4 regions of the Lysinibacillus sp. NPDC093197 genome follow, and region 2 is predicted to be linked to each of the others. Evidence: riboswitches for the same ligand, from Rfam matches in the RefSeq annotation. Region 2 holds a riboswitch; each other region holds the start of a gene.
What was found. Region 2 has a riboswitch for thiamine pyrophosphate ahead of thiT (energy-coupled thiamine transporter ThiT). Riboswitches for the same ligand answer to the same signal wherever they lie in the genome.
Positions count from the first base shown of each region.

Region 1 (8,366 bases), on a different contig from region 2:
CATTCAATGTGTTGTACCAATCTCTCGTTTCAATAACGTTTTGATAATAGTTAACAGAAGTAGAATCGACTGAAGCCAATTTTTCTTCAATTTGAGCAGCTAGTCTACGATAATTCACTCTTGTTTGTTGGTGATTTGATAGAGTCGAGTAATTTGTAACATATTGTTTTTCAGTTTCTGACAATGCATTGTAGGCTTTGATGGCAGCCTCTAAGTAAGCCTGAAACGCAAATGATGTATCATTAATATTTGAAATAAGCTGTATAACATTCTGCACGTTGGAATTATAGTAGTAATAATTATTATATATGTATGCCGTCTTTGCATGTGTCGAGGTATCGGCAGCTGATGCAGACGTTATAGGTGTTGAATAAATAAGTGATGGAACGGCTACTAGAGCAAGCAAGGCTAGGCTTTTTTTATGTTTCATACGGGCAAACCTCCTATTTTAATAATACTAATTTTATCATAGCTTAAGGATTTTTTATGCATATTTTAGGTTAATAGGTAAAAAGGTCAGTCGTTTTTTATAGTATAATATATCATTACTACCACTAGAAGCGCTTCCGAAATTTCTACAGTGATAAAGAGAGCGGGAATTTTAGTTAGAAAGTTATTTCTAATGCCTATAGTTGTTTAACTCACATAGATATTACAAATTTTAGTAAAAATGGGTTTTGGTATCAATTTGTTGTCTAAAAATCAGGCATTTTTATTAGAAAATTTTATTTGACTTGGTAAAATTAGATTATTTATTGTTGTGATACATAGGTCCATACATTATGATTATTTTATAAAAATGGAGGTGTTTGTAATGAAAAAACCAAAAAGTATTGCTTTAAAACTATCTTCTTTAATTTTAGGATTATTTTTAGTGTTATTTATCGCTTATACATTGGTAACAAGTGTTATTCTACATAATCAGAGTGTCAATGATTCAGAAAACGCAACGCTTCAAAACGCGGAATTATCTGCTGCGAAGATGAGCGAACGGTTTAAGAAAGCCAATGATACATTACAAACGACAAAACGTATTGTTGAAGCAATGCAAAAAAATGACGAGCTTTCAACAGAAAGTGTAATGGATATACTGGAAACTAATTTAATGAAAAATGAGGATTTACTTGGTGTAGGTGCCGTCCTTGAAAATGGCGCTATAAAAGTTGGCCCAACTATCGACACTGCATTAATAGATCAAAATAATCGCTTCATACCTTATTTAACTAAAGATGGAAATAAGACTTCTACTAATGCTATAGAGGGAATTGACAAAACGGATGCGGCTGATTGGTATCGTATACCAACAGAAGAAGGTCGTGCTGTGCTAACAGAGCCGTATGATTATAGCGTGAATGGTAAAACGATATCGATGACGACAATTGCAGTACCGCTAGTTAATGCCTCAGGTAAAAATTTTGGCGTATTAACAGCAGATTTATCTGTTGATTTTTTAAAGGGATTAGCCGAATCCATTACTCCTGATGGTGGTTATGCAGGAATTATTACAAATCAAGGTATGTTAACAGTAAATAGTATTAACGAAAAGCTAGACGGGACGAATATGCAGGATGCTATTGATTGGACAAGTGTTAAACAATCCATGGACAATGGGGTGCTAGATAGTCTGTATGTTGACTCTAAGCAGCTTGGAGAAGAATCATTCAATGCTTTTGCTCCAATGATGTTAGAAAACATTGACGAAGTATGGTCAGTGCAGTTAGTTTTACCTAAATCTAAAATATTAGAAACGTATAATAAAGTTCTCATCTTTACGATTGTAGCTGCAATCATTATGGTAGTTTTAATGGCTGCTGCCAGTGCGATGTTTATCTTTAAACAGTTAAAGCCTTTGAAAGTTTTACGTGCATCTATTGAAACGGCGGCTGAAGGCGATTTAACTAAAAAAATAGATGAAAAATTTATAAAATCAGATGAAATTGGTGCTGTTGCAGTAGCCTATAACAATATGCTGGACAAAACGAATGATGCCATCCATACGGTATTAAATTCTTCAACATTACTTAATCAATCATCAGATGATGTCAATGAAGCATTTAATGAAATTGTCGCATCAAATCAGGAAGTATCTGTAGCTATCAATGAAATTGCGCAAGGTGCTTCGAAACAATCAGAGGATACGGAAGAAACAAATTATCGAATGATTGATTTATCCGATCAAATTGACGCCATTACAATGCTTTCCAAACAAATGGATGAGCTGTCAATGAAAACAAAATCTTCTACAGAGCAGGGCATGAAAGAAGTTGAAAGCTTACGTGATCGAAATGCTGAAACAAATGAAATGAATGTACGCATTCAAAGTCAGATGGAATCTTTATCTAGCAACATCAGAAATATCAACCAAATTATTGTATCCATTCAAGGAGTAACGGAGCAAACCAACCTACTAGCGTTAAATGCAAGTATTGAGGCTGCTCGTGCAGGAGAGCATGGAAAAGGCTTTGCGGTAGTAGCGGAAGAAGTTCGTAAACTAGCGGAACAGTCTAAAAACGAAACAGAAGTGATTAAGAAAACGGTGACTAGCATTCTAGAAGACGCGAAGCAAACGGTGTCTGTTATTGCTTCTAATGCTGATTTGATGCAAGCTCAAAATGAATCAGTGCAAAATACAGAGCTTGCTTTTAAAGATAATAATGAGCTTTCTCATTCTATTGCAACGGCAATTAATGATCTATTGTCAAATCTTTCCCAAATGTTAGAGCAAAAAGATCAGGCAGTTACAGCGATTCAAAGTATTTCTGCCGTTTCAGAGGAAACTGCAGCTTCTGCTGAACAAGTAAGTGCATCTGCTGTGGATCAACAGGCAGAAATGCAAAAGGTTGCAGAATCAATTAACAATATGAACCAAATCTCTAAAGAGCTACAAGAAGTCGTGAATCGATTTAAACTTGCATAATTAAGCTATTGAATTTTCTACAAAGCAAAGTGAATATCCCGAGGAAATCGCCAGTAAACCCTCGGAAATCGCCGATAAACGTGGGGGAATCGCCGATACACCCTCTGAAACCGTCGATAACCTTTGAGAAACCGCCGGTAAAACTTCTTGATGCTTTTGTAGACATGTTGAGACTGTCCTTTTCCAAGGACAGTCTCTTTTTATGTAAACGGTAGAGCGGAGAGGGCATTGACCCAGTTTGGGAACAGTTTTACTATAGAAAGATGAAAGGGGGGCGCCTCCATGATGTATCTCGGTATGATTTTCTTTAAAATTGTTGCGCCTATTTTAGTGTTGCTTGTACTTGGTGCGTTTTTACAGAGGAAATTTCAATTTAATTTAAAAGCGCTATCCCAGCTTATTACATATTGTTTTATGCCAGCAGCCGTATTTGTAAATTTATATGAAACGAGCGTGGAACTATCGGTGCTCGGTGAAGTGGCATTATTTATTGTGCTCTTTATTGGGAGTCAAATGGTGCTTAGTCATTTTATAGCGAAGGGGCTAGGTTTAAAGAAAACAGAGGCAGCGGTATTTAAAAATAGTGTTGTACTCATTAACTCTGGTAACTATGGCATTCCGGTGGCACAAATGATTTTTGTGACACAACCAATTGGGGTGGCCATTCAAGTTATTCTCGTTATTTTTCAAAATGTAACGACCTATACATATGGATTATATAATTTAATTTCTTCAACTAAATCAGGTATGGCCATTGTGAAGGACTTCCTGAAAATGCCGATTATTCATGCGCTCATTATCGGTGTGGCAATGAATTTCTTTAATATTGGCATTCCCCAATTTATCCGTATTCCAATTGACCACGTTGCTGATGGGTTTATCGCAGTTGCTCTTATTACGCTCGGTGCGCAACTATCTCAGCTTGAAATTAAATCAATGTTCAATAGAACTGTGTTTGTCAGCTGTTTTACACGACTTGTAGTAGGTCCAGCTGTTGCATTGCTTATCATTTTTGTCCTCGGCTTAGATGGCGTTGTGGCCCAATCGCTCTTTATTGCGAGTGCATTCCCAACTTCACGTAATAGCTCGAGTCTAGCTCTAGAATATGATTTAGGGTCAGAAACCGCTGCACAAACGGTGCTTTTTTCAACAATTGTTAGCTGTATTACAGTAACAATCGTAATTTATATGGCAGAAATACTATTTACTTAATGGCTTCCATCTATTAGGAATATCTGTTACACTAGCATCAAACTGAATAGCTTAACTAGGGGAGTCCGATGAGTCGGGCTGAGAGGGAAACGCATTGAGGTTTCTTGACCCTTTGGACCTGATCTGGCTCATACCAGCGTGGGAAAGTTAATGAACTTCGCACTCCTTGAACTTTGCGATAAATGTAACCTTACATGTACAGCCGGATCCAATATTTTTTTGGATTCGGCTTTTTATTTGTAATGCTACTTGTTGGAGTGGGCTAGATTCGGTCCTTTTAATAATTTACGTAAAAGGGAGCGGAATAGTAAATGACAACAGTTAGCGAAAAAAACATGAACATTATGACAAGCTTTGACGGAAGTAAAAAAGTATATGTAGAAGGATCACGTCCAGATATATTAGTGCCAATGCGTGAAATTAAGCTAAGCCCCACAACGGGTAGCTTTGGTGAAGAGAATAACGCACCTATACGAGTTTATGATACGAGTGGCCCTTATACAGATCCAACTTACAAAGTCGATATTACAAAAGGTTTACCAGCTTTGCGTCGTGCGTGGATTAAAGAACGGAGCGATGTAGAGGAATACGAGGGACGTACCATTAAGCCCGAGGATAATGGATTCCGCAACGCGGATGACCCGCGCATAAAGGAAAATGTTTTTCCAAAGCTTTCTCGCAAACCTTTACGTGCGAAAAAAGGCTGTAATGTGACACAGCTTCATTATGCAAGACAAGGAATTATTACGCCAGAAATGGAATTTGTAGCGATTCGCGAAAATTTAAAACCAGAATTTGTACGTGCAGAAATTGCGGCAGGGCGTGCTATAATGCCATCTAATATAAATCATCCTGAGGCGGAACCGATGATTATCGGCCGTAACTTCCACGTGAAAATTAACGCCAATATTGGAAATTCAGCTGTTACTTCATCCATCGCTGAGGAAGTTGAAAAAATGACATGGGCAACACGATGGGGTGCTGATAATATTATGGATTTATCTACTGGGAAGCACATTCATACAACTCGCGAATGGATTATTCGTAATGCTGCTGTGCCTGTTGGAACAGTGCCAATTTATCAGGCGCTTGAAAAGGTAAATGGCGTTGCTGAGGATTTAACGTGGGAGGTGTATCGTGACACGCTAATCGAGCAAGCTGAACAAGGGGTTGATTACTTCACGATTCACGCAGGTGTATTGCTGCGCTATGTACCGCTTACAGCTAATCGTGTAACGGGTATTGTTTCGCGTGGAGGTTCAATTATGGCACAGTGGTGTCTATTCCATCATCAAGAAAATTTCTTATATACTCATTTTGAAGAAATTTGCGAAATTATGAAAACGTATGATGTTGCCTTTTCGTTAGGGGATGGATTACGACCTGGCTCAATTGCAGATGCCAATGACGAGGCGCAGTTCGCAGAGCTTGAAACGCTAGGGGAGTTAACGCAAATTGCTTGGAAGCACGATGTACAAGTGATGGTAGAGGGACCTGGGCACGTGCCAATGCATCTTATTAAGGAAAATATGGACAAGCAATTAGAAGTTTGTAAAGAAGCGCCATTTTATACATTGGGTCCTCTAACGACGGATATTGCTCCTGGCTATGATCACATTACATCAGCAATTGGCGCTGCAATGATTGGCTGGTTTGGAACAGCGATGCTGTGCTATGTAACACCGAAGGAGCACTTAGGGTTACCAAATCGAGAAGATGTTCGTGTAGGTGTTATCACATATAAAATTGCGGCACATGCAGCGGATTTAGCTAAAGGTCATCCTGGTGCACAGCAGCGAGATGACGCTCTTTCAAAGGCTCGCTTTGAGTTTCGTTGGCGCGATCAATTTAATTTATCGTTAGATCCAGAGCGAGCTGTAGAATATCACGATGAGACTTTACCAGCAGAAGGAGCAAAAACGGCACATTTTTGCTCGATGTGTGGTCCTAAGTTTTGCAGTATGAGAATTTCTCAAGATATTCGTAACTATGCTAAAGAAAACGATTTAAATACGACAGAAGCAATCCATCAAGGGATGCAGGAAAAGGCAAAAGAGTTCAAAGATACTGGTAGCAGACTGTATCAATGATAAAGAACAGAGGCGTTAAAGTTTTCCCTTTAGTAATAAATAAAATGGAACAAGAGCGCAATAGTTAATGGTAGTGGATGCGGTGCTTGCACAGAACATAAAACGCAATGAACCACTCACAAGCAAGTTGTAGCTTACAGTGTGAAGAGTGGAAAGTGTCCTCCGTAGTCATAACAATGTTCATAGCAAAAAAGTGTTAGATTGATTACAGTCAATCTAACACTTTTTCTTTTTTTGGCTGGCTATTAAATTTTAAATTTATTTATTTCTTCTTGAAGGGTTGTTGCCTCATCACTTAATGATTTTGCAACAGCGTTAACCTCTTGAATAATTGATGTTTGCTCTTCAATTGCCGCAGCTATCAATTCGGATTGCTGTGCCGCATTTTTTGCCACAGATGACATTTCATTGACCGATGCAGCAACCTCTTCAGTAGCGGCAGAAATTTGCTGTGTGGAAGCTGAAACGTCTTCAATTTCAGATGCCATATGTTCAATTGCGTCCATTATTTCATTAAAGGCAGTTTGTGCATTATGAATGTATGTAACGCCTTCATCAACTTTTTGCACTGTGACGCTCACAGCTTTTTCTACTTCTCTTGTGTTTTGCTGAATATTTGTAGTTAAATTGATAATTTGGTTGGCGGATATTTTTGACTCTTCAGCTAGCTGACGTACCTCATCAGCAACGACTGCAAAGCCTTGTCCGTGTTCGCCTGCACGTGCAGCTTCGATGGCTGCATTAAGTGCAAGTAGGTTGGTTTGATCGGTAATATCGGTAATAACTTTCGTGATATTTTCAATTTCAGCCGATTGTGAACTTAACTGTTTAATGAGTTCGTTTGTCTTATCTGAGGATTGCTGAATGACCATCATCTGATTTTCAGTCGTTTGCAACATTTTTTCGCCGTTATCGGCAACAGTTTGTGTATCAATCGCCTTTGAATGTAACATTTGTGTTGCTTCAGCGATGCGTTGGACACCACGAGCTGTTTCGTCCATAGCGGTAGAGGTATCCTGTCCAGTAACTACAGCTTGGTTACCGTCCTCTGCCATGATTTCTATACGTTTTGCAATATCGCTAGAAGTAAGAGAAACTTCCTCTGTACTTGCCGACAATTCTTCAGAGCTAGAAGTCGTGTACTCAATATTTTTTGCGACATTATCAATAAGTGAGCGCAAATTAGTTTTCATGACATTAAATGAATCAGCCAAATTTCGAATTTCATCTTTTGTTTTTACTTCTACATCTTCCTGTCGTAGATCTCCGCTAGCAATTACATTTGCTGCTGTGGCTAGTTTATTAACGGGAATTGTAATCACTCTTGTCATAATGAACGTAATTATAAAGGAGAGAATTATAGAAGTAGCAGCGAGGATTAGGATGATATTCGAGCTTACAGATTCTGCTCTTGACGACTCTGCACGGGCTAGTTGTATTTGCTCCTCTTCATAAATGGCAATCTCGTGAATTGCTTGTTGAATTGCCTCTCTTGCAGGATGTGCTCTTGCTCTAAGAATATTGATAGCAGATTGTACATCATCTGGGTTATATGTATTGATAATCTCTTGTGCTGCATTTTCAAAAATGGCTTGGTTCGTTTTAATAATGTCCATTTGCTGTTGTGTTGTTTGGCTAGTAAACATTTTGTCCAGCTCTGTTATTTTAGCTTGGATTATTTGTTCTTGCTCCTCGAGCTTTTGTATTGTTACGTCATCTGGTTCAAGCATATATGAACGAAGATAGTTTCCTTGCAAAGCAGCAGCGATAAGGATTTTATCGACTTGTATAAGTTTATTAACACGGTTTTCAAATAATTCTTTATTCAATTTATCGATGTTATTCAGTTGGTAGTAGGATATTGAGCAGATAATTAGTAGTAGAAGAATAATTGTACCAAATCCAATATAGAGTTTTTTTCTGATAGACATCGTTCTTTTCCTCCATTCCAGTTTTGTTGTATTAGTAAGCAACAATGTCAGCATATCTTATCGTTATTTAGAGTATGAAAATAATATGAAATTGTGGAATTTATCGATAGATATAAATGTTAATAAAAACACCTATATGACAATGGGGGATTTACGAATCAAAAAAACAATAACTATAGGTGAATTTAATCGTTGAATTCCACTGTGTTACATTAT
Region 1 covers NZ_JBIVOH010000011.1:11,180-19,545, reverse strand. Annotated here, with positions in the region: gene ACIP9G_RS21010 (hypothetical protein) at 1-430, opposite strand, end outside; gene ACIP9G_RS21005 (methyl-accepting chemotaxis protein) at 815-2,917, shown strand; gene ACIP9G_RS21000 (AEC family transporter) at 3,200-4,129, shown strand; TPP riboswitch at 4,177-4,291, shown strand; gene thiC (phosphomethylpyrimidine synthase ThiC) at 4,441-6,219, shown strand; gene ACIP9G_RS20990 (methyl-accepting chemotaxis protein) at 6,465-8,150, opposite strand.
Region 1: linked by a shared signal. The riboswitch ahead of thiC (phosphomethylpyrimidine synthase ThiC) and the one ahead of thiT (energy-coupled thiamine transporter ThiT) in region 2 are both predicted to bind thiamine pyrophosphate.

Region 2 (8,366 bases):
AGACAGGAGGCGCAAATACAATGAAATTATTTCATACAGCCGATTGGCATTTAGGCAAGCTTGTCCAAGGGATGTATATGACTGAAGATCAACACTATATTTTACAGCAATTTATGCAAGCCATCGATAAAGAAAAACCGGATGCAATTATTGTAGCAGGAGATTTATATGATCGCTCAATGCCACCTGTAGAGGCCGTTAATTTACTGAATGATGTTTTAGCAGAAATTGTATTGGAGAAGAAAATTCCTGTGTTAGCGGTCGCCGGCAATCATGATAGTGCAGGTCGATTGAATTTTGGTAGTCGTGTAATGCGTGATAGTGGATTACATATAGTAGGTCAGTTCACAAAAGAGCATTCACCTATTGTACTAACAGACGAATTCGGTGAGGTCCATTTTCATCTTGTGCCGTTTGCAGAGCCAGCTTCAGTCCGTACTATGTTAGAAGATGATACGATTCAAACACATCAAGATGCAATGCAAAAAATTATCGCACATATCAAACAAACGATGGATACAACAAAGCGTAATGTTTTTATTGGACATGCCTTTGTGACGAAATACGGCTATGAAGAAGAAAACACGAGTGATTCAGAGCGTCCACTATCTATCGGTGGGTCTGATTGTGTGGATGCAGCGCTATTTAAACATTTCAACTATACGGCACTGGGGCATCTCCATAAAGCCCATTTTGTATTGAATGAATCGATTCGATATGCGGGTTCTCCCTTAAAATATTCGTTGTCTGAACATTTACATGAAAAAGGCTTTTTAATTGTAGAACTAGATGCAAGTGGAAACGTAGACGTCACTAAACAAAAACTTGTGCCAAGACGTGATCTACGAGTGGTAGAGGGCTCGATGGACGATTTATTAAAACTACCACCATGTGATGATTATGTTTTCGTACGTTTAACAGACGCCACACCAGTCGCTTCACCGATGGAGCGAATTCGTACAGTATTTCCTCATGCGATGCATATTGAACGAAAAGCGTCACGAATGCAAGAAAATCATGAAATACAAGCAATTGAAATGGAAAAAGTAGAGGATATTGATTTATTCCGAGGATTTTATGCTGATATTTTGGGTGAACAGCCTGACTCAGAAACTGAACGTTTATTTATAGAAATGCTACAGGAATTATTAGAAGAGGAACGGGAGGCAGTTCGATGAAACCACTCAAGTTAACTATTACTGCTTTCGGTCCTTACAAACATACAGAAATTATTGATTTCCAACAGCTTGGTGAATATCGGTTATTTGCCATATCAGGAAAAACAGGTGCTGGTAAAACGACTATTTTTGATGCCATTTGTTATGCACTTTATGGATCAGGAAGCGGAGAAGATCGTCAGGATACAGCGATGCTTCGAAGCGGTTTTGCTGCAGATGATGTTTACACTTCAGTGGAATTGGTTTTTGAAATGAGAGGTAAAGTTTATCAAATTGTACGTCAGCCGGGCCATATTAAAGCAAAAAATAAAAGTGTTACAGGAAAAAAAGTCGAGTTAGCAGAAATGAAGGATGGTAAATTTGACTTTAGTATTGTGGAAAAACAGCAAACAAATGAAGTGGATAAAAAGTTGCTGGAGATTATAGGACTAACAAAAGATCAATTTAGTCAAATTGTAATGTTGCCACAAGGAGAGTTTCGCAAACTTTTAACTTCAGATTCAACCAATAAAGAAGTGATTTTACGTAAGATTTTTAAAACGGATCGTTTCAGTGCAATGACAAAAAAGCTAGATCTAAAAAGAAAAGAAGCAGAAAAGGATTTAGAACGTGCCCAGCAATTAAAAGAGCATTTACTTGGACAAATTGCAGGCGTTTTACCACACAGATCATCAACACTATTTACTTGTATAAGCAATAATACCGACAATATGCATCAGCTAAAAAATGCCCTTGAAGAGGAGCAATTCTTTTATAGTGCTAGTATACGAACGGAACAAATGCGCTATGAAGAAGCTTATGCAAATCATCAAAAAGAACAAGAATATTACAGTATGGCAAAGGCGCTCAATGAACAATTCGATCAACAGGCACAACGACAAGCACGTTTGCAATTGTTGATGCAACAACGAGAAAAGTATACAGCTATGGAACAGGAAATACAGTTAGCAGAGCAAGCAAATCGTCTCATTATGCTTGAACAACAGTGTGTAGATTTACGGACAGAGCAAAATCGAAAAGAACAACTTTATCAACAAGCTACAATTAATCACCAAAATGCAGTGGAACAACTGAAGAAATCGCAACAATTGTATACAGAGGAAGAAGCAAAAGAGCCTGAGCGTCAGCAAATATTGCAACGCGAAATAGAGCTCTTAGCATTAGTGCCGAAATTTGAGGCATTTGAAAGTAATCAGCAGCAATTAGAAATAACAGAACAGCTTGTCGAAAGTTCCAAGCGTGCAGTAGCTGATAATCTTCATATTTTAGAAAAAGAACAAATGCAAGTTCGACAATTAACAGCAACGATTGAGCAATATGAAAAACAGATGGAACCATATGCAGGTTATTTAGAACAGCTTCCATTACTGAAAGAGCAAGTAACACTATTAGCTCAAATTGAAAAATATGAGCGAGCGATTGAAGTAGCTGAGCAAGCTGTTACAAATGCACATCAACAATACAAAGAAAGTAAGCAAGCACTGCAAACAAAAGAGCAACAATGGATTACCGGTCAGGCAAGTATATTAGCAGCTAAGTTAAAGGACGGAGATCCATGCCCAGTTTGCGGTAGCACAACACATCAACTAACACATAGAGAACCGTTAGAAGTAGTAGATGAAGCGGAGCTAGAATCTTTACGAGCGATGACCAATGCAATTGAGCGTAAATATTTGGAACAAGAGGCGACGTTAAAATCGACTAAAAAACTGCTTCAAGAGGCAATTGAACAAGTAGATGCTTATCATATTTCAATAGCTGATCGATTAGAACTGACAACTTCTTTACACGCTATTGAACAACAAGTGACTGTTTTAAAAATAGTGAATGACCAACTGTCCGTCGCGCGAGCTAAGCTAAAAGGGCAACACGAAAAAAATGAACAGCTACAACAGAAACAATTACAATTAGAGCAACATTTTGCAGAGCAATCGAAAGAGTTAATAAAACAGCAAGCGATTGTAGAAGAACAGCAAAAGCAAATACCCGAACATGTACAGTCATTACGAGCTTTAAAACAAACGATTGCAGATGTGGGATCGCAAAAAATGGCGTTACAGTCAGCTTGGAACGCAATACAACAAAACTTACAAACGACTAAGGAAGCAACAAATAAAGCATCAATGGCAGAAGAACTAGCTAAAACCGCATATGAGGAATTGCTAAATAAACTGAATGACAAGCGTGAACAGTTTTTAGTAAGCATGAAAGATGTTGGTTTTACAACGTATGAAGACTATGCTTCTGCAAAGCGTAGCGTTAGTCAAATTGATGATTTACGTAAAGCATGTCGTGACTATGCCTTACAACTACATTCCTTACAGCAACAAATGGAGGATGGAGCAAAGCATCTTGAAGGAAAAGAAAAGCAAAATCTAACAGTATTAGAAGAAAAGCTTGAGATGCTCCGTGCCACATATGAAGAAGCATTTAAAACCTTACAACAAACGCAAAGCTATGCAAAGGCATGTGCTGACTTTATTGTTAAAGTAGAGGAAACGGCAAAGGAAATCCGTGTCCTTGAAAAAGAAGCAGGTCGTGTAAAAGAGCTTTACACAGTGTTGAATGGTCAAAATCCGAAAAAACTTTCATTTGAGCGGTATATTCAAATTAATTATTTAGATAAAATCACTGCGGCAGCAAATATTCGTTTATTCCATTTATCAAATGGACAGTTTGAACTGCGTCGTTCCGATCGGTTAGAGAAACATGCGAAGCAAAGTGGGCTTGGGTTGGATGTCTATGATGCGTATACAGATCAATTAAGAGATGTCAAAACATTATCAGGTGGGGAGAAGTTTAATGCATCATTAAGTCTTGCATTAGGTATGGCCGATGTAATTCAAAGCTTCCAAGGTAATATTCGTATTGAAACAATGTTTATTGACGAGGGCTTCGGTTCATTGGATGAGGAAGCGTTAAATAAAGCGATTGATACGCTAATTGATTTACAAGACTCTGGAAGAATGATTGGTGTTATTTCACATGTAGCCGATTTAAAGGCTGCTATGCCGGCAGTATTACACGTTGAAAAAACGTTGAGCGGACATAGTACAACACATTTTGAAGTAAAATAAGTGCCAGTCACTCAAACAATTCTGAATTCTTAGGGCACTGGGAGTAGGGTTAGACCCCAAAAAAGTGCCAGTCACTCAAACAATTTATGTATAACAAAGTAAAAACCTACGAAGCCTCCTGCGGCTTACAGATTGTTGCGCCGCAGGAAAGCGAAGTGGGTTTTTACGTTATAGGAGCCCATTGGCTATTATTTTTTGTGTGTCGTTACGTTTGGAGTTGTTCCTTTTTTTGCTGCGACCACTTTTTTGACAATCGGAATAACGATGGGCGCTAATTTTATAGCAGTTTTAACTACTTTCGATACTTTCATGAATACGACAGCTCCTTAGTACTAAATTTTAACGAATAACTCGTACAGCTTGGACAATATTCCAAATGACTATGCCTAACGAAACGAGTAAATAAATACCAAAAGATACAAACCATATGATAATAAATGTATTCCCATTAGACGAAGGATCAAACGTGTTTAATGACATAGTAGAAAATATAAAGACGATAAAGAAAATGATACCAAAGACAAACGGTATTAAATGAGAAATAAGTGCTTTGATGGAGTGTCTCTTGACATCGCTATCTTTTGACACGAAATAAACGATTAACGGAACGATAAATGGTGCAAAAAAAATACTGAGATAACTAAAGGCAGATAAAATTTTTGGATTCTCCATAGTAGTCCCTCCTTTTTAATTATTTACGCATAGAAAACTCGAAAGTTTCAAAAAAATTAATGTTGAAAAGGTTGTAATTGCAAAAGTGTTTGCGTACAATGAGGGTGTTCAACAAAAAAATTAGATGTAACGACCACAAGGGGAGCTGATGATGTCAGCTGAGACTGGGCACGTAATGCCTTTACTCTTCGAACCTGTAAGTTAACGCTTGCGTAGGGATGTGGATAGAAACCGACACTTTTACGATGTGAGGCTCTGTCCTGGCATCGTTTTTTTATGCCGGATTGACATGCATATCAAAATGATTTCTATTCCTGCTCTTGTATCCTACATCGGAACAAAGGAGAGAATAATAATATGGACAAAAAAAGATTACTCATGCTGGTGGAAATTGCAATTTTCGCAGCGGTAGGACTTGTACTCGATCAAATTTCCTTTAAAGTATGGGCACAAGGTGGCTCGGTAAGCTTAGTAATGGTACCAATCATCTTAATAGCATTTCGTTGGGGCCTCTTATCAGGGCTCACAACCGGGCTATTGATTGGTGTTATGCAAACAATGTTTGGTGCTTATATTGTGCACTGGCTTCAAGGATTACTAGATTACGGGGTAGCCTTTACCGTAGTAGGTTTAGCGGCAATCGTTCGTGAACCTGTATTAAAAGCGGCAACAGCTTTAAATAAAAAGAAAATGGCCGTTTATATTGTCATTGGTACGTTGTTAGCTGGATTCCTACGTTATCTTGCGCACACATTTGCAGGTGCAGTATTCTTTGCAGAGTATGCAGGCGAGCAAAACGCATGGATTTATTCAATCATTTACAATGGAACATACATGCTTCCAGCAACAATTTTAACAGCAGTTGTTGCTGTGCTATTATTTACAGCTGCGCCACAATTAATGCAGCGAAAATCTTAAACACTATAAGACTGTCCTAAAAGAGAAAATAGTATGCTAAGTGTTACTTAGTATGCTATTTTTTTTATCATCCAAGGTTTCCATGTTATTTGGTCAATATTTTTTAGTCGAAGAACTTCAAAAAAGGCCTGATTATTATTTGCATGGTACTTATGAAATAATGTTAGCATAGAATAATTAAAGCGTTTGGCGTTATGGACATATAAAGTTATGTTATATTAATGAATAGATATTAGATGAAAGGGACGTTAAAAATGATTGTAAAAACGCAAGAAGAAATTGAAGCCTTTAAAAAAATTGGTCGCATTTGTGCAGAAATTCGTGAGGCAATGAAGGTAGCTACAAAACCGGGTGTGACAACACTTGAATTAGATGAAATTGCAGGCCGCATGTTTGCTGAAGCAGGAGCTATTTCTGGTCCTAAAGGAGAATATGATTTCCCAGGATACACTTGTATTAGTGTCAATGAGGAAGTTGCCCATGGTATTCCAGGACAACGTGTTATACAAGAAGGGGATATTGTAAATATTGACGTATCCGGTTCACTAAATGGCTATTTTGCAGATACAGGTATTTCATTTGTTGTAGGGGAAGGTTACGAGGATAAAGAAAAACTTTGTCACGTAGCAAAAAGTGCCTTTGATCGCGCTATGACAAAAGTAAAAGCAGGTTCTAAATTAAACCAAATTGGGAAAGCTGTAGAGCGTGAAGCTTATGCAAATGATTTAACTGTTATTATGAATTTAACAGGTCATGGATTAGGTCGTTCATTACATGATGAGCCAAACCATATTTTAAATTATTACGATGCTTGGGATTCAACAATTATGAAAGAAGGTATGGTGCTAGCAGTTGAGCCGTTTATTTCTGCGAAAGCAGAACATATCGTTGAAGCTGGTGATGGCTGGACATTTATTACACCTGACAAATCATTAGTTGCCCAAATTGAGCATTCAATTATTGTTACAAAAGATAAACCAATCATTTTAACTTCATTAGATGAAGCATAAAATAGCCAAGTGATAAACAAGGCTAAATGAAAAACCTGCTTACCGATTTATTTTCGGTGAGCAGGTTTTTTTTTGACAAATCGGATACCAACGATTAGGACGCCACATAAAAATAGAGCCGCTGTCGTCACAAGTAATTCATCAAGTTGATTATGGAATGCAATGCCAATATAAGCCCATATAAACACGCTAGGATAAACAATATCGAAATGATAGTAGCGAATATGTAAGGCGATGGCTACACCGATTGACAGTAAAATAACTGCCCAAAGTGGGTTGCTAAGTCCAAAACCATGCCATTCATAAGATGTTAGCGTAAAACTTGCATTTGTCATCATGATAAATGTAGACCAGGCAAAATAAATTGAAATGGGCAGACGGCCAGTTAAAGCATTATTTGTATGCGGATAAGTATTGTAAAGGATAAACAAGTACAATACTAAAATTACAGAACAACAGAAAAATACTATGAATAATTCATAATGCCAAAATAAAATAGAGAGCGCCTGTAAAATGCATACATTGCTAAAGAGAACAGTCTGTTTAATAGATGTCTTTTGAAAATTCATAACTAACCAATATGCGAGTAAAATGTAAATTAATATCCATATCATATAACTAATATTAATAGGTGCAAACATTACGGGAAAACGATTTGAGATTTCTAACGAAGATTGACCATTTATTTTTATGAAATAGGATGAAAAGGTTAGGATGAGTGAGACAATAAAGGTTATTGTCATTAAAATAAACTTAGGCAAGGATTCCTCTCCCTTCGTGTTAAATTGTATAGGGAAAAGACAAATAAGTATATGACTGTCACATAATATCTATTTTATTATAGCGGAAAACCCTTACAATGTATCATATGAATTTGCATTAAAAAATCTACATTTTACCATTTGAATATGCATCCAAATATTTCTTTAGTACAATAGAAATAACCAATTTGAAGGAGTGGAATTTTTATGGCTCAAAATCTTAAAAATCTTGACCTATCGATTGAACTAGATAAAAAATTATATAAAAAGAAATTAAAAGTACTTCAATACGAAATGTTAAATGCACAGCAATTTTTACTAAACAATAAAATCGGACTTATTCTAGTATTTGAAGGAATGGATGCAGCAGGTAAGGGTGGCGCCGTTAAACGTCTAATTGAACGTGTAGACCCACGAGGTTACATAGTCCATCCAATTTCAGCTCCACAGCCTCACGAACTACGCTATAACTATTTGCAACGCTTTTGGAGAAAGTTACCGCAACATGGACAAATCGCTATATTCGATCGTTCTTGGTATGGAAGAGTGCTAGTAGAGCGTATTGAAGGATTTGCAAAAAAAGATGAATGGTCTCGTGCTTATGAAGAGATTAACAACTTTGAAAAGATATTAACTGCTGGAGACTACATTATTATAAAATTTTGGTTACATGTGTCAGATGAAGAGCAGTTAAAGCGTTTTAATGAGCGAGCGCAGGATCCGTATAAATCATGGAAGTTAACGGATGAA
Region 2 covers NZ_JBIVOH010000010.1:54,054-62,419, reverse strand. Annotated here, with positions in the region: gene ACIP9G_RS20500 (exonuclease SbcCD subunit D) at 21-1,178, shown strand; gene ACIP9G_RS20495 (AAA family ATPase) at 1,175-4,255, shown strand; gene ACIP9G_RS20490 (hypothetical protein) at 4,444-4,566, opposite strand; gene ACIP9G_RS20485 (magnetosome magnetite crystal formation protein family) at 4,595-4,927, opposite strand; TPP riboswitch at 5,056-5,163, shown strand; gene thiT (energy-coupled thiamine transporter ThiT) at 5,285-5,845, shown strand; gene map (type I methionyl aminopeptidase) at 6,100-6,855, shown strand; gene ACIP9G_RS20470 (hypothetical protein) at 6,903-7,616, opposite strand; gene ACIP9G_RS20465 (polyphosphate kinase 2 family protein) at 7,824-8,366, shown strand, end outside.

Region 3 (8,366 bases), on a different contig from region 2:
CAGCAGCATTAAGTACAATTACAATTGTTTTATTCTACATGATTGCACAACTAGTTGGTGCAGGCGCACTTATTCAATTACTTCTAGGAATCGACTATTGGGTTGCAGTATTAATCGTAGGTGTTATGATGACGACTTACGTTTTATTCGGCGGTATGACTGCAACTTCTTGGGTACAAATTATTAAAGCTTGTCTATTAATGTTAGGTACAGTCATTATTTCGTTTTTAGTGTTAAAAGAGTTCGGCTTCAGTATTACAAATATGTTCTCAGAAATGACTACTGCTACTGAAAGCGGTGCTGCATACTTAAATCCTGGTCTTAAGTATACAAACGGTATTGATACAATCTCGATGTTAATCGCACTTGTATTAGGTACTGCGGGTCTTCCACATATTTTAATGCGTTTCTTCACTGTAAAAGACGCAAAAACAGCTCGTTCTTCAGTAATTTGGGCTACTTGGATCGTAGGTATTTTCTATGTATTAACGATCTTCTTAGGATTCGGTGCAGCTGCATTCGTTGGTAAAGATAAAATTATTGCTGCTAACGCGGCTGGTAACATGGCTGCTCCACTTCTTGCAGAAGCACTTGGTGGCGACATTCTATTCTCATTCGTTTGTGCGGTAGCATTCGCAACAATCTTAGCGGTAGTAGCAGGTCTTGTACTTTCTGGTGCATCTGCCCTATCACATGATATTTATGGTCAAATCATTAAAAAAGGTAAAATTACAGAAAAAGAGCAAGTACTTGCTGCTCGTATCGGTTCTATTACTATCTCTATAGTTTCTATCCTTCTTGCTCTTGGTGCACAAACGCTAAACGTTGCGTTCTTAGTATCACTAGCATTCTGTATTGCAGGTTCTGCAAACTTACCAGTAATTATTTACACAATTTATTGGAAACGCTTTAATACTACTGGTGCAGTGACAGCGATGTTAACAGGTTTAATTTCTGCTTTAGTACTTGTAGCTGTATCACCAAACATTTGGAATCCAGTTGAAGGAAAAGCAATCTTCGTTGGTGAACCGTTAATTATGTTAACGAATCCAGCACTTATCTCTGTTCCACTTGGTTTCCTAGGTGGATTCATCGGAACTTTACTTTCTAAAGAATCTGATGATGCGAAATACCGCGAAGTTGATGTTAAAGCAAACACTGGTATTTCTGTGCAAGACGTATCTCACTAATATTATGACTAAAAACCTCGTAGGCATTGGCTTACGGGGTTTTACTTTTCTCTCCTTTTTCGGTAATATATTGGTAATATTATATGGAGGTATTATCATGGCACAATCTAAGGCTAAAAAGAAGCGTTTGCATTTAAAACGTACACAAGGTAAAGACGTTGAGAAAAAGCGTCAAACTTCCCCTTTCAGTACACATGAGCGCGTTACTAAAACGAAGCGTGCTACACTAGAACAAAATAGAACAAAGCATAGGAAACAGCCACATGTAGACGATTCGTCGTACTAGATGTGGCTGTTTTTGTCGTGTCTTTATAAATTATAAAATAACTTTGTATTTCGTGTTACAATTTTTGCCGCTTCTTGTGTTGTTAAGCCTTTAATAGTTGCAATAACTTCAATGGTTTTAGACATCATATACGGCGAAGTACGAGCTTTGTCAAATGGTCCTTCAAATGGCCAAGGACCATCCGTTTCAACCATCATGAGTTCCAATGGATATCTTTTAATCAATGCTTGAATTTCTGCTTCATAAACACAATCAGGTGTAATTGAAATATAATAGCCATTATGTATCATGCGCACAATCGCCTCTTCGCTTCCCTTAAACCAATGAAAATGTGCTTTCGTCACACCATGTTGCTCAAGTAAATCACATGCGATTAAAGCGTCTTCGTAAACAGCATGTAACACAATCGGTTTGTGAAGCTCTTTAGCCAATTTAATAAATTGTTCTAATAAATGTATATAAGGCTGCTCATCAATCTTCTGAGCTTGTCTGCGATAATAAGGTAACCCGACCTCTCCAACGGCAATCATCTCATTAGCATGAAGCCGTATCCAATCAAATAAAGCTTGTCTGTCCTCGTCACTTGGTAAAGATTGTTCAGGATGAAAACCATATGCTGCCTTAACCTTATCGTATGATTTCGTTAACTTCAGCGTTTTTTTACTCGATTGCAAGTCCATACTCACCGCAATGACATATTGTGCTTCTTCAAGTAGCAGAGGCACTTCTTCTTCCTTATACTGATCTAAATGAATATGTGCATCAATCAACATATGCATCGTCCTTTTCTTCTTTTAAGTAATGGAAAAGTTGTTGTTTTAATTGTGTAAATTGCGCACTATGGCGAATTTCCTCAGATCGTGGTCGTGCAAACGGAACTATTATTTCCTCCTTAATAGTAGCTGGACGTTTTGTTAAAACAATAATGCGATCTGCTAAAAATAACGCCTCTTCGATACTATGTGTAACAAACAGGATAGATTTTTTATGTTCCTCCCAAATCGATAACAGCCATGCTTGCATTTCTAATCTTGTAAACTCATCCAGCGCTGAAAACGGCTCATCTAAGCATAAAATTGGTTTCTCACTGACGATAGCTCGCAGAAATGATACACGTTGCTGCATGCCTCCTGATAAAGCATGAGGATAAGCATTTTCAAAAGAAGATAGGCCAACCTTTTCTAACCATTTTCTTGCAAGCTCTATATTAGGTCGATGCTGCAATTCTTCTACAATTGTGACATTTTCCAAAATTGTCCGCCACGGTAATAAGCAAGGTTGCTGTGGCATGTAACCAATAGTGCCTGTTTTTTGCTGAATGTCGTCTCCATTTAACAAAATAGCACCATGATTCAAAGGCGTTATACCTCCTATTAATTGAAAGAGAGTGCTTTTACCACTACCAGAGGGACCAATGATTGCCACAAATTCTCCTTCCTTTACTGTAAAGGATAAGTTTTTAACTACTTCAAGCGAGCCAAAGGATTTAGATATGTCTTGAATGTTCAGCATGTGATCCCCTCCCCTTTACAACTAGCTTTTCAACAAAACGAATAACGCCAAACAACAATAAACTTAACAATACAATCGCAAATATCGCCACAAATACACGATCCGTCCGAAACGATGATTGGGCAAGTGTCATATAAACACCAATCCCCTTTTTCGCACCAAGCCATTCCGCGATGACAGCCCCCATTACACTATATGTCGCTGCAATTTTTATACCAGAAAATATAGACGGATAGGCAAATGGCCATTCTAACTTCCAAAATGTTTGACCTTTTGTAGCACCTATCATTGCAAAATAATGCTTAAGCTCAGATGACGTTTGACGAAATCCATCCATTGCCGCAATAACGATAGGAAAAAAGCAAACGAGACAAATAATAATCAGCTTCGGTAACAGCCCAAAACCAAACCAAATAATTAATAAAGGTGCAAGGACAAGCACAGGCACATTTTGTGACACAATTAAAATCGGATACACAAATGCCCGTACCGTCGCTGAACGGTGTAATAATATCGCAACACTCAAGCCGAAAAATATACCAATAGCAAAGCCAAGTACCGCTAGCTGTATAGTAGCGAACACATGGGGCATGAACGTCTTATAAGAGTGAACACCCTCAGTAACGATGGCACTCGGCGCTGGTAATAGCCAATGTGGGATGTCAGCCAAACGGATAACGACTTCCCAAATAACTAACAGGAAGGCGATAAAAATAATCGACCTTCCTTTCGTTACTACTTGTTTCATCCTCGATACTTCTCCGTCAACGTCCCCATTGTAATGCCAGTTGGTTGATATAAAATTTTCACTTGCGTAATAACATTAATAGCACCCAATTCAATCATTTTTTTATTCATCTCTTCTATAATTTGGAGTAAGGTAGACAGTTCACCTTCCATTGTCGTTTCTAGTGGTTGCACTTCATAGCGCACACCTGAAGCATCAATGATCGCAATCGCCGCATCAACGAATGGAATCACATCCTCGTATTTTTCTGTTTTAGGTATAATTTGTACACTAATTAATGAATTAGCCATTTATTTTGCCCCTTTCTTTGGTAAGAAATCATTTGTAAAAGCTTGATCTGCATGAAATTCGCCTTCTAATACGTTGTTCTTTGTCATCCAGTCCGCATAGTTTTCCCAAACTGCTAATTTTTGTTCGCCCCATTGCGCCGCATCATCTTGATACTTGTTTGCTAACCATTCCTGACTTTTATGCACAAGTGCTTTATCTAAATCAGGTACCGCTTCAAGCAATATATCCGCTGCTTCACTAGGATGCTCAATAGCATACTCATAACCTTTTGTAGTAGCTGCAACAAATGCCTTTACCACATCAGGATTATCCTTAATCATCTTTTCATTCGTTGCAAGTACAGGTGTATAATAATCAAGTTGCTCACTATAGTCTGTTAAATACTGCATATTTAATTTTTCTCCACGAAGCTCCGCCTCAATACCTGTCCAAGCATAATAGATCCAAGCAAAATCTATATCCTTCTGCATCATTGTGAAAAAGTCTAAGTCTCCTGCATTCACGATATCTAATTTCTTTATATCAGCATTTTCTTTTTGCATTAGAGATTGTAAAACAGCTTGTTCTATTGGGCTTCCCCAACCACCATACGTTTTGTCTTCGTAATCTTTTGGTGACGTAATGCCTTTTGAAGCATCTGATGCAAAGCCAGATGTATTATGCTGAATAATTGCTGCAATCGATACAAGAGGCACGTCTTGAACACGTGCTTGCGTTATACCTTCCTGGTAGCTAACGCCAAACTGAGCTTTGCCTGATGCAACAAGTTGATCTGCCCCCGCATCACCAGGTAATAAAATGTCTACGTCTAAACCTTGCTCCTCAAAGTAGCCAAGCTTTTTCGCAACATAAAGTCCTGTATGATTCGTATTAGGTGTCCAGTCCAGTACAACGGATACCTTTTTCAATGTGCTTGTTTCCTCTTTGTCCTCTTTTTCGCTACAACCAACTAATGTTAATAATGCAGCAACAAGAACGAAAAACCACTTTTTCATGCTGTGTCCTCCAAGTCTAGTAGTTTGAAAGTGTTCACGATTGAATGTTTTCACCAGAAAAGGTATTCTCAGGCCATTTGCATCGCTTCTAATAGATTACTCCTAGTTTTAGGAGGAATAATGAATCCTAAACAAAAAAACGCCTAGGAGTTATCCCAGACGTTTGCAAACGGTATCAAAAAATAGTATACGAATATTTTTGAATAGATGTTCCCTACGCTGGTACGAGCCAAATCAGGTTCAAAGGGTCAGCATCTAAACGGACGCAATCTCAGCTGGCAACTTCCAGCCCCCCTACATTCTTAACTTATGAACTTTTCGTTGATTATTATACCCATATCTATCGTAAAATGACAAGCTAGTATTTTCGTAATTGATAAAAATGAGCTTCTATTGGACTATACAAGTATTCTGCAACATGACTTTTGCAAATAGAATATGCATGGAATTTGGAACATCAAAAATTCTCCAATACGAAACAGTTAATCTTTTGCAAAACCAACAAGTTAAAAAAGAGTTATTCTCCATACAACACGATATAACTTCCATCGCCCTTTGAAAAGATAGTTGCTATGTGTCATTTAGTTATAATTGAAATTAAACTAATTATAGAAAACATTTTTTCTTCGTGATTTTTGAGAGTTTGTGCTTTATTCAAAGTGTCAGGAGTGAGTTGATGAAAAAGCTTTTAAAAATTACCGTAGTATTTCTTGTTTTACTCGGAGCAGCTGGCTATGCTGTATGGCATTTAGGGACAAATATCGCTTCCGAAAAAATAATTGAAAAAGTGAAATCTAATTTAGATGACGAAAATTTAGAAGAAGTTAAATCTTATATCGAGAACGATTCGAAGGTTCAAGAAATTGTAAGCGAGGCAGCAACTACAAATCCGGATACTCTTCCCTTCCAAACTAAGGAAGAAGCGACACGTGTGTTAATTAAAAAAGTGGGCGTTAATCGTTTACTTGAAATTCAGGAACAAGCGCAAAACGGTTCAATTAGTAAGGATGAAGTATTATCCGAAATTGAAGGTAAACTGTCTGAAGATGAAATTTCTGCTTTAAAATATGTTTTATATAAGGAATTGAATAAATAAAACTAGCCATTTGAAAATTTCAATTAAAGATACAGAGACAAAGATTCATATAAAAATTTTCAATACAGCTAAGCACCACATTCGTGTTAGTGGATATATTAAAACAGGCTCGAGTCCTATTAAGTGAAATCGAGTCCTTTTTTCTATTATTTTTCTATTGTTGCTAGTTAAACTTAAGCGCACGATTGTTATATAATTTAAGCATTTACAACGTTAAACATAAAGATGTTATCAAATAAGATTTTGAGAAGCATTCAATTAGAGCCGTTGCAATTACTAAAGTTTTAATGTTGCGCATAACTTATAGTGACTTGAGTACCTTTTTCGTTAGATTGGATTGTACTCTGTAGTTCAAGCATTCGGCAAATATCTTCGATGATTCGTAGGCCAGTACCCTTTTCCTCCACATTAAACCCAACCCCATTATCCTTAAATATAATTGAGTTTTTTTGCAAAGTGATTTCCAATGTATCGCACACTGCATGGCGCAAAATATTTTGGAAGATATTATCAAATAATCTGTGCAACCAAATTTCATTACTCTTCCAATGGCATTTAGTTGAGGAATCGTTTAACACAATAGAGATTTGGTTAACTTTATATAAAAAATTCCACTTTAAAATGATGGTATTGATAAGTTTTGGAACATCTACTTTTTCCATGATTATATAGGAATTATCAACACGAGATAAGCGCTCAAAGTCATATTCATTGGATAACTTTGAAATATAGTTTATTTGTTCGTTTAAAGAATTGAAAATATCCTGATGTTGTGAAAAATCATTTTCGATTGTGTAAAGTTGTAAGCGCATAGCTGTTAAAGGTGTATTAATATCGTGGCGCAACTGAGTTAAAAGTTCTAGTTTCATTTGCTCTTGTTGCATTATTTCAATTTCCTTCGATATCGTCCGGTCAATGAGAAGGTTTACTGCATTGGTTAAATCCCCTAATTCATCATCTCGAGAGTAAGGAATCTTTTGAAGTCTCTTCTTGTCGTTACTCGCCAACTCCATAATGGTTTGGTTTAATTCATTAATTCGTTTAATTAATGAATTAATGGATTTGGAGAATAAAATAGCCAAAGTAATAAAACAGACGATAAATAACCCTAGCATAATTGGATAGGCTTTTGACTCAAAAAAATGTGTTTCTGTATCATTTGAAAAATGATTGTAAATTACCGTTACGATTACATTAATTACTACAATCGAAAGAGGAACACTGAATATAACCGACAATAGCAATAGTTGATATTTCTTTTTTAGTTTCATTGTTTAACACGGGTATTCATACGATAACCTTCTCCATATACATTTTGAATAATCACACCATCTGTATCCGCAATCTTGTTGCGGACCTTTTTAATATACACGTTAATTAAATTAGGATTACGATCTTCTAGCTGCCAAAGATAATCAATGAATTGTTCTTTAGATAAAATAAAATCTGCGTTTTCATAGAGGTAAAAGAATATTTTCTTTTCAAAGGCTGTAAATTCGACTTCTTTATTATTCTGATTATTAACGACACGCATATGAGTAACATCAATGGATAAATGCTGTATTTGTTTGTGAATTCCGTAAGAAGCAATTAATTTATTTTTTATTCGTATTAATAATTCCCTTGGATCAAATGGCTTCACCATGTAATCTTCTCCAATTTCAAGCCCTCTTAATTTACTATCAATGTCACTTCTAGCAGTTAAAAATATTATAGGAATATTATGCCCTAACTGATTAATTCGCATTGAAATCTGATACCCGTCCTCTCCAGGTAGCATAATATCCATAATAACAATGTCCACTTGCTTTATAACTGTATATAAAGATGCTCCATTTTCTAACCAGATTACTTTATAACCTTCTTTTTGAAGTATATTCTCCAATAAACTTCCAATCATTTTATCATCTTCTACAAGTAAAATTGTAAACAACATTTTTGTCTCTTCCTCACTATTTTTCAGCCATTTCTTGCAAGAACTTTTGGGTTTCTTCATAAATTTCAGTTGGATGGTACAAGTAAATACTGTGCTTGCTTTTTATTTGAATAACACTTGAAACTTCTAACTTCTTTGCGAAATCTTGATAGTCTTTTAGTGATGCTTTAGCAGCTTCAGAATTTTTATCAAGGTACGCATCAATAAATAAAATAGGGGTTGTTTTTGGAATAGATAATGCGGTAGACTTTTTGCTATTTTTTACGGAATGTAGCATTTCTTGTTCCATATCATTGTTGATTCCCTGTTTAT
Region 3 covers NZ_JBIVOH010000001.1:157,069-165,434, reverse strand. Annotated here, with positions in the region: gene ACIP9G_RS00820 (solute symporter family protein) at 1-1,190, shown strand, start outside; gene ACIP9G_RS00815 (hypothetical protein) at 1,288-1,476, shown strand; gene ACIP9G_RS00810 (TatD family hydrolase) at 1,500-2,249, opposite strand; gene ACIP9G_RS00805 (ABC transporter ATP-binding protein) at 2,239-2,988, opposite strand; gene ACIP9G_RS00800 (ABC transporter permease) at 2,963-3,736, opposite strand; gene ACIP9G_RS00795 (thiamine-binding protein) at 3,733-4,026, opposite strand; gene ACIP9G_RS00790 (ABC transporter substrate-binding protein) at 4,027-5,022, opposite strand; TPP riboswitch at 5,217-5,328, opposite strand; gene ACIP9G_RS00785 (hypothetical protein) at 5,699-6,118, shown strand; gene ACIP9G_RS00780 (sensor histidine kinase) at 6,403-7,389, opposite strand; gene ACIP9G_RS00775 (response regulator transcription factor) at 7,386-8,054, opposite strand; gene ACIP9G_RS00770 (alpha/beta fold hydrolase) at 8,071-8,366, opposite strand, start outside.
Region 3: linked by a shared signal. The riboswitch ahead of ACIP9G_RS00790 (ABC transporter substrate-binding protein) and the one ahead of thiT (energy-coupled thiamine transporter ThiT) in region 2 are both predicted to bind thiamine pyrophosphate.

Region 4 (8,366 bases), on a different contig from region 2:
ACCCAAGAAGAGCTTGGAGAACGTACTGATTTAAGTAAAGGCTATATTTCACAACTGGAGCGAGATTTGAATTCGCCTTCTATTGAAACGCTTTTTTCATTATTAGAAGTTTTAGGATCGACGCCTAAGGAATTTTTTGATGATGATGCAACAGAACAAAAAGTTGTCTACACTGAGGAAGATCAATCGACCTATACAGATGAAGAAAAAAAATATGAAATTCAATGGCTCATTCCTACTTCAAATGAGAAAGAAATGGAGCCCATCTTTTTGACACTTGCTGCTGATGGAGAATTTAAACAATTCGAACCATCTCTATCAGAAACGTTTATTTATATTGTCAAAGGGCGTATTCGTCTCGTTTTAGGGAATGAACAATATATAGCTAGTGAAGGTAATGCGCTCTATTTTGACGCATCCGATCATCATCAAATTTTTAATGCACATGACGATGAGACAAAAATTTTACTCGTCGCAACTGATTCTTATTTATAGCTTAAGGAGGCGCTTCAATGACAACAAATTCAATTATCCGCTTTGAAAATGTTTCAAAATCATATAGTGACGGTACAGTCGTCCTACAAAATATTAACTTAGAGCTTGAAAAAGGTAAGTTTTATACGTTACTTGGTCCTTCTGGTTGCGGTAAAACAACTATTTTACGTATTATAGCTGGTTTCACAGAACCTACTACAGGTGATGTATTCTTCCACGATAAAAAAATTAATACTGTTCCAGCAAATGAACGCCAAGTTAACACAGTATTTCAAGATTATGCGTTATTTCCACATTTAAACGTTTTTGAAAACGTGGCATTTGGACTACGCATTAAAAAGCTTCCTGAAAGCAACATTAAAGAACGTGTGTCAGAAGCGCTTAAATTTGTCAATTTAGCAGGTTACGGCAATCGTGAAATTTCTGAAATGTCAGGTGGGCAACGTCAACGAGTGGCGATCGCTCGTGCCATTGTGAATGATCCAGAGGTAATTTTACTTGATGAGCCTCTTTCTGCACTAGACTTAAAACTTCGTACTGAAATGCAGTATGAACTACGTGAATTACAACAAAGACTTGGTAAAACTTTTGTATTTGTTACACATGACCAAGAGGAAGCTCTAGCCATGAGTGATGAAATATTCGTACTGAGTGAAGGTCAAATTCAACAATCAGGTACGCCAGTAGATATTTATGATGAACCAATTAACCGTTTTGTTGCCGACTTTATCGGAGAATCAAACATTGTTAACGGTGTTATGATAGAAGATTTTACAGTTGAATTTGCTGGTAAAGTGTTTGAGTGTGTTGACCAAGGGATGAAACCAAATGAGAAAATCGATATTGTCATACGGCCAGAGGATTTAGAAATTACAACAGTCGACAAAGGAAAATTAATTGTTAAGGTAGATACACAATTATTCCGTGGTGTACATTATGAGCTTTCCACATATGACAAGGCAGGTAATGAGTGGCTTGTACATTCATTGAAAAAAGCTGAAGTAGGGGCAGAAATAGGATTAGACTTTGATCCAGAAGCCATTCATGTAATGCGCTTAAATGAAACTGAGGAAGAGTTCGATAAACGTCTAGAATCCTATGGAGATGACGAAGATGCAAACTAAAACTTCGAAATCAGCGTTATTTCCATATGTTTTATGGATTGCACTTTTTGTTATTGCGCCGATTGCTCTCGTTGTTTACTACTCCCTACTAGATTTACATGGCAATTTTACGCTTAATAACTACAAAGCATTTTTCTCTTCTGTCTATTTAAAAATGACACTTAGTTCGTTTTGGTATGCGTTTTTAATAACATTCTTTACACTGCTTATTTCATACCCAACAGCTTATTTTTTAACAAAAACAAAACACAAGCAGCTATGGCTGTTGCTCATTATTATTCCGTCTTGGATTAATTTATTGTTAAAAACATACGCGTTTATAGGGATTTTTGGTTTATATGGTCCGATTAACGCAGCGATTGAAGTATTCGGCTTCGATCCGAAGCAAATGCTATTCACAGATATTAGCTTTGTCTTTGTATCTGTTTATATTTTTATACCATTTATGATTTTACCAATTTTCAACTCATTGGATCGTCTAAATCCAACGCTTATATACGCAGCCCGCGACCTAGGTGCATCTGCTTTTACAACGTTCCGTCGCGTCGTATTACCATTGACGATGGATGGCGTTAAATCAGGGATTCAAGTTGTATTTATTCCAGCTTTATCACTATTCATGATTACTCGCTTAATTGCAGGGAATCGTGTCATTACTCTGGGTACAGCAATTGAACAGCAATTCCTTGTGACGCAAAACTGGGGCATGGGTTCTACGATTGCCGTATTTTTAATTTTATTCATGGTGATTATTATGCTTATTACAGGTCAAAAGGATAAAGGAGGTCGCGTACGATGAGCAAACTCTCAACATCTGCAAAAGTGTATTTAGCGATTGTTTTTATCGTCCTGTATGCACCTATATTTTACTTAGTCTTTTACTCATTCAATAGTGGGGATTCCATGACTAACTTCCAATCCTTTACATTGGACCATTACAAGGCAGTTTTCGAGGATTCAAGACTACTCGTTATATTAATTAATACGGTAATTGTTGCACTGCTTTCAGCCCTTATCTCGACAATTATTGGCACATTAGGAGCAATTGGTATTGTTACGGTAAAAGATTCGAAAATGCGCAATACTCTACTTTCTTTAAATAATGTGTTAATCGTTAGTCCAGATGTTATTATCGGCGCAAGCTTTTTAATATTATTTACAATGGTTGGCATTAAACTAGGCTTTGCTTCGGTATTATTAGCCCATGTAGCGTTTAGTGTTCCTATTGTAGTACTTATGGTTTTACCGAAATTGCTAGAGATGAATAAGTCGTTAATTGATGCAGCTTTAGATCTTGGCGCTTCAAAAAAAGATGTCATGATGCGCGTTATTTTACCGTATATCCAACCTGGTATTTTTGCAGGTTTCTTTCTCGCTTTAACTTATTCATTGGATGACTTTGCCGTAACATTTTTCGTAACAGGAAATGGCTTTAGTACATTATCTGTTGAAATTTACTCGATGGCTCGTGCAGGTATTTCTTTAACGGTTAACGCAATTTCTGGTTTAGTATTCTTCGTAACTATATTAGTTGTAGTCGGCTATTATTTCTTTACTAGCCGTACAAGTAAAAGAACGGGGGGACAACAATGAAATCTTTAATTCAAGCTACTATCGCTATTCTTGTCGTTTCCGCCCTTTTAATGTACGCTGCTGACGCAATGAGTGCGAACGGTGGTAAAAGTGGTAAAGATACATTAACGATTTTTAACTGGGGAGAATATATCGACCCTGATTTGCTAAAGCAATTCGAAAAAGAAACGGGTATCCATGTTATTTACGAAACATTTGACTCCAATGAGGCAATGATGACGAAAATTAAACAAGGTGGTACGGCTTACGATATTGCAGTGCCATCTGAATATATGATTGAAAAAATGAAGGAAGAAAACTTACTACTTCCGTTAGATAAAACGAAAATACCTAATTTTAAAAATATCGATCCGTATTTTCTCGATTTACCATTTGATGATAACAATGAATACTCTGTTCCTTATTTCTGGGGCACAGTAGGTATTGTCTATAATCCAGATTTGGTCGGTGACTTAGATTTCTCTTCTTGGGAAGATTTATGGGACCCATCGTTAAAACGTAAAGTATTTTTAGTAGATGGTGCACGTGAAGTTATTGGCATGGGCTTAAATAGTCTTGGTCATTCCCTTAACTCGTTAGATGACCATGAGTTACGTCAGGCTACAAATAAACTAATTACACTCGCACCAAACGTTAAAGCAATCATCGGTGATGAAATTACACCTTTAATGATTAATAACGAAGCGGCTGTCGCTCTCACATGGTCTGGTCAAGCAGCAGATATGTTATTTGAAAATGAAGACTTAGACTTTGCTGTTCCAGAAGAAGGCTCAAATTTATGGTTTGACAATATGGTTATCCCGAAAACTTCAAAAAATGTTGATGGTGCACATGCTTTTATTAACTTTATGTTGAAAGCGGAATCTGGTGCTCAAAACGCTGATTATGTAGGCTATTCTACACCTAATATTGCAGCGATGAACTTAATGGATAAAGAAGTTGTAACTGATGAGCGCTTCTACCCTTCCGAGGAGCAACGCAAAAAATTAGAAGTATATAAAAACCTTGGTCCAGAATATTTAGGCAAATACAATGAATTGTTTTTAGAATTTAAAATGAGTATTCGATAAATACTAAAGAGAAAAAACAATATTTTTCTCTCTCAAAGAGTCGACAAAAGGCATCAAAAGTTTAAATACTTGGTGTCTTTTGTCATTTTTTCTTTTGATAGTTCTAATAGAGAATTTCACTTCCGATATGTTCAGTTAATTGGAGCGGAGGGCGGCGACTCCTGCGGGAACGCACAACACGTAAGACGCAACAGGCTGCGCGCCAGCGAGGGTTGCGGCTTACAGTATACCCGTGGAAAGCGACCGCCCGTAGTGGAAATCAACGGTATTATTCATAGGAAAAAACAATGTCTCTGTTCCAATCACCAGGTCATTCATCTACGACTATAATCCAATAGCCAAGCAATATTTCTTTATGATAGACTGGAGTAATGTTTCAATAGAAAAAAGGGGGGTATTCGATGACCCAGCAGAAGTCTAACAAGGCGGCTTTGTATATTTTAATGTTTAATATGTTTATCGCAATGGGGAGTATCGGAATTATTATTCCTGTTATGCCAAAGTACTTACATATATTTGGTGCAGCAGGACAAGTTCTTGGCATGTTAATTGCAACGTTCGCCTTTGCACAATTCATTTTTTCTCCAATTGCTGGGAATCTTTCGGATCGATATGGTCGAAAAAATTTGATTATTTTTGGTCTGATTGTAACTGGTATTGGGCAAATTTCGTTCGGGCTATCTACAGACGTTTGGATGCTTTTTGTTGCTCGATTCTTAGGAGGTTTAGGTTCTGCCTTTGTAGCACCTCCAATTATGGCGTTTGTAGCAGATATCACAACGTATGAAGAACGAGGTAAAGGAATGGGCATGTTAGGTGCCGCTATGTCTCTTGGTTTTATGATTGGACCAGGTATTGGTGGATTCCTATCTAAAGTTAGTTTGCATTTCCCATTTTTTATGGCTGGAGGAGCTGCTATTATTGCCTCTATCCTTTCATTGTTGTTATTACCTTCTACAAAACCAAGTGCAGCTCAGAAAGCACAAAAGCAAGACAATCTCGTGAGGCAGATGGCACGTTCAGTCCAAATGCCATACTTTGTTATGTTGGTTATTATGCTAGTGTTCTCGTTCGGCATCGCCAATTTCCAAACGACATTATCATTATTTGTGACAGACAAATTTAACTACACACCTACTGATATTGCGATCATTTTAACTGTCGGTGGCGCATTTGGTGTTGTTGTGCAAATGTTCATCATAACACCACTCTTTAAACGCTTTGGGGAAATGAAAGTTGTATTAGTCAATTTATTTATTGCTGCTGTAGCTATTTTCCTAATATTATTTGTTTCTGGCTTCGCACTTATTTTAGTTGTCGCAACGATTTTCTCAACGGCAACAACACTGATTCGCCCAGCCGTCAACACACTGATTTCTAAACTTGCTGGCAATGAACAAGGTTTAGCCGCTGGACTTACCAATGCCTATATGAGCCTTGGAAATATGATTGGTCCTGCACTTGCGGGTCTTTTATTCGATTGGAATATGAACAGCCCGTATATATTTGGGGCAATTATTTTAATGACATGCTTCTTACTAGCGCTTATTTGGACATTGAAAAAGGCGCCGCATCTTATGCAGCCTGATGCAAATTAGTCCATTGACAATTATTTGTAATATGGTACATTTATTATCGAAAAATTAAATCGTTTAACACCACTAGGGGAGTCTTTACAAGGCTGAGACGTATATGCTCATATACGGACCCTTTGAACCTGATCTAGTTCACACTAGCGGAGGGAAGTGGCGACGCTTGCTTTCGTGTAATTTAAAATGCAAGGCCGCTTCCTTTCGTGACAAGGAAGCGGCTTTTTTGTATTCATTAGACAGTGCTATCGGTGATTTTGCGAGGTCTACCGGCGATTTGTCCGGTTTTATCGGCGATTTCGGAAGTGCTATCGGCGATTTGTCACATTTTACCGGCGGTTCACTGGGTTCTATCGGCGATTCATCGCACAAAACTAAAAGGAGTATCTATCATGTCTATTCGAAAACTAACTACGATGGCTTTATTAGTAGCTATTGCAGTAGCAGGTTCTATTTTTGTCTCCATTCCAACTGGCATTGCACGTGCTTATCCTGTACAACATGCGATCAACGTCATCTGTGCCATTCTATTAGGTCCTATGCCTTCCATCGTCGTTGCTATAGTTACATCATTGATTCGTATTTTAACAGGCACAGGCTCTCTTTTAGCGATTCCTGGAAGCGTCATCGGTGCGGCATGTGCAGCCTTTGCTTATAAATACAGTCGCAACTACTGGCTTGCTGGTATTGGTGAAGTATTTGGCACTGGTATCCTTGCCTCATTAGTCGCTGTACCATATGCGCAGTTATTAATGGGAACGTCCGTAGGAGCATTATTTTTTATGCCTGCATTTTTTACATCTAGTTTAATTGGGGCATTTCTTGGTATTATGATTGCTAGCAGTCTAAAGAAAACCGCATCGCATCTTCTTATTACGAAGTAGCTATGTTTATAAAAAAAACGATAGCACACGCTTTTAGCAATGTGCTATCGTTTTTTTAATTAAGAGCGTTTTTTCATCCCTTTTAATAACTGTGCAACGTTCGTGTCTTCCGACTGTACAGTTGCTTCTTCTACAGACTTTTCTTTTTGTTTATGCCTTGTTATGAAGCTCCAGCCAAAGCGTCGAATCGTAATATCTACGAAGAATAATAGCATCCCCGTTAATAATAACCATGTTGCAATATTTTGGCGCTCTGCTCCTTTGTTAGTGAACTTACGGAACACATCTTGTGGTTCTTTCAAGACAGAGCCACCAGTTTGCTTCGTTAGTTGCTCGACAAGTGTTTCATTCACTGGACGTAATTCATATTCTGCACTGTACGGTACGCTTAGTCCAGCCTGGTAAATCGCCTGTTCTTCGTCAGCAATACGGAAAAAAATCAACCCTGGTTTAGCTTGGACGACTGCACGTACTTGCGAAGCAGAAATCGTTTCAAGCTGCAAATCAAGCTCCTCGCCAGATTCATCAACAGCGACAATATCTAAAAAGGCAGCTTCATTTGTCGGGTCCGTGATGATAAATGAGCCATCTGTATCAAGACGTACATCATAGGCTACATCATTATAACTTGGTAGCATTTGCGAAATGATTGTTTGCCAAAATGATCCCCATCCTTGCCATCTTGCCCAGTCACCAGCCCATTTCCCTGTCGAATCTGATGTGAAAGCGAAAGTTTTACCAAGTCCATATTGCCATTGAGCCAATACAGGGTCTTCCTTCTCGCTTTCGGCAATCACAGCAGCTCCCTGCTTCGCTGTCGTACCAATATATGCATTCATTTGTGGCACACCATTTGCAAAGAGTGCATTCCATCCAGTTGCATTATAAATTGTAGGGTAAAATGGATTGTCTTCTATATAAGTACGGGAAATCATGGCTGTCTCACGTGATAAAATTGAAGGAATTGTTTGTTCATCAATGACATCATAAAAACGACCACTACCCATTTCACTTAATGACTGTAGTAAGTTGCCATCTGCATCTTGTCCAATCGCCACTGTAGAAAGTGTAATCCCTTGTTCTTTACCATTTTCAATTAAATCCTCATAATTGCCTGATTGCGACTGTCCATCAGTTAATAAAATAATATGCTTCCTCTGCAATTTTAAATCTGCCAAACTATCATATGCCGCTGCAAGTGAACTATATATTTCCGTACCACCACCTGGAGTTACCGATAAAATCGTATCGACTGCTTCCTCTTTATTACCAAGCGGTCCAGTTTCAATGATTTCCCAAGGACGATCATCAAAGGCAATAAACCCAAGCGTATCCTCATCGCGTAACATTTCAACTGATCGTGCGGCCGCTTCTTTCGCTAGCTCTAATTTTGAGCCATACATACTTCCTGAACGGTCAAGTACGATGACAAGTCCTAGCGATGGCAATTGCTCTTTACCCTTTATCTCCATCTCAACAGGTAATAATGTTTCAATCGGCGTTTTAAAATAGCCACCCAAGCCGAAGCTATTTTCACCGCCGACCATTGTAAAGCCAACACCAAAGTTTTTGACTGCCTGCTCAATAACGCCCATCTTCGCTTCACCGACT
Region 4 covers NZ_JBIVOH010000008.1:195,001-203,366, reverse strand. Annotated here, with positions in the region: gene ACIP9G_RS18935 (helix-turn-helix domain-containing protein) at 1-495, shown strand, start outside; gene ACIP9G_RS18930 (ABC transporter ATP-binding protein) at 513-1,619, shown strand; gene ACIP9G_RS18925 (ABC transporter permease) at 1,609-2,418, shown strand; gene ACIP9G_RS18920 (ABC transporter permease) at 2,415-3,212, shown strand; gene ACIP9G_RS18915 (ABC transporter substrate-binding protein) at 3,209-4,282, shown strand; gene ACIP9G_RS18910 (MFS transporter) at 4,684-5,880, shown strand; TPP riboswitch at 5,936-6,043, shown strand; gene thiW (energy coupling factor transporter S component ThiW) at 6,264-6,755, shown strand; gene ACIP9G_RS18900 (VWA domain-containing protein) at 6,815-8,366, opposite strand, start outside.
Region 4: linked by a shared signal. The riboswitch ahead of thiW (energy coupling factor transporter S component ThiW) and the one ahead of thiT (energy-coupled thiamine transporter ThiT) in region 2 are both predicted to bind thiamine pyrophosphate.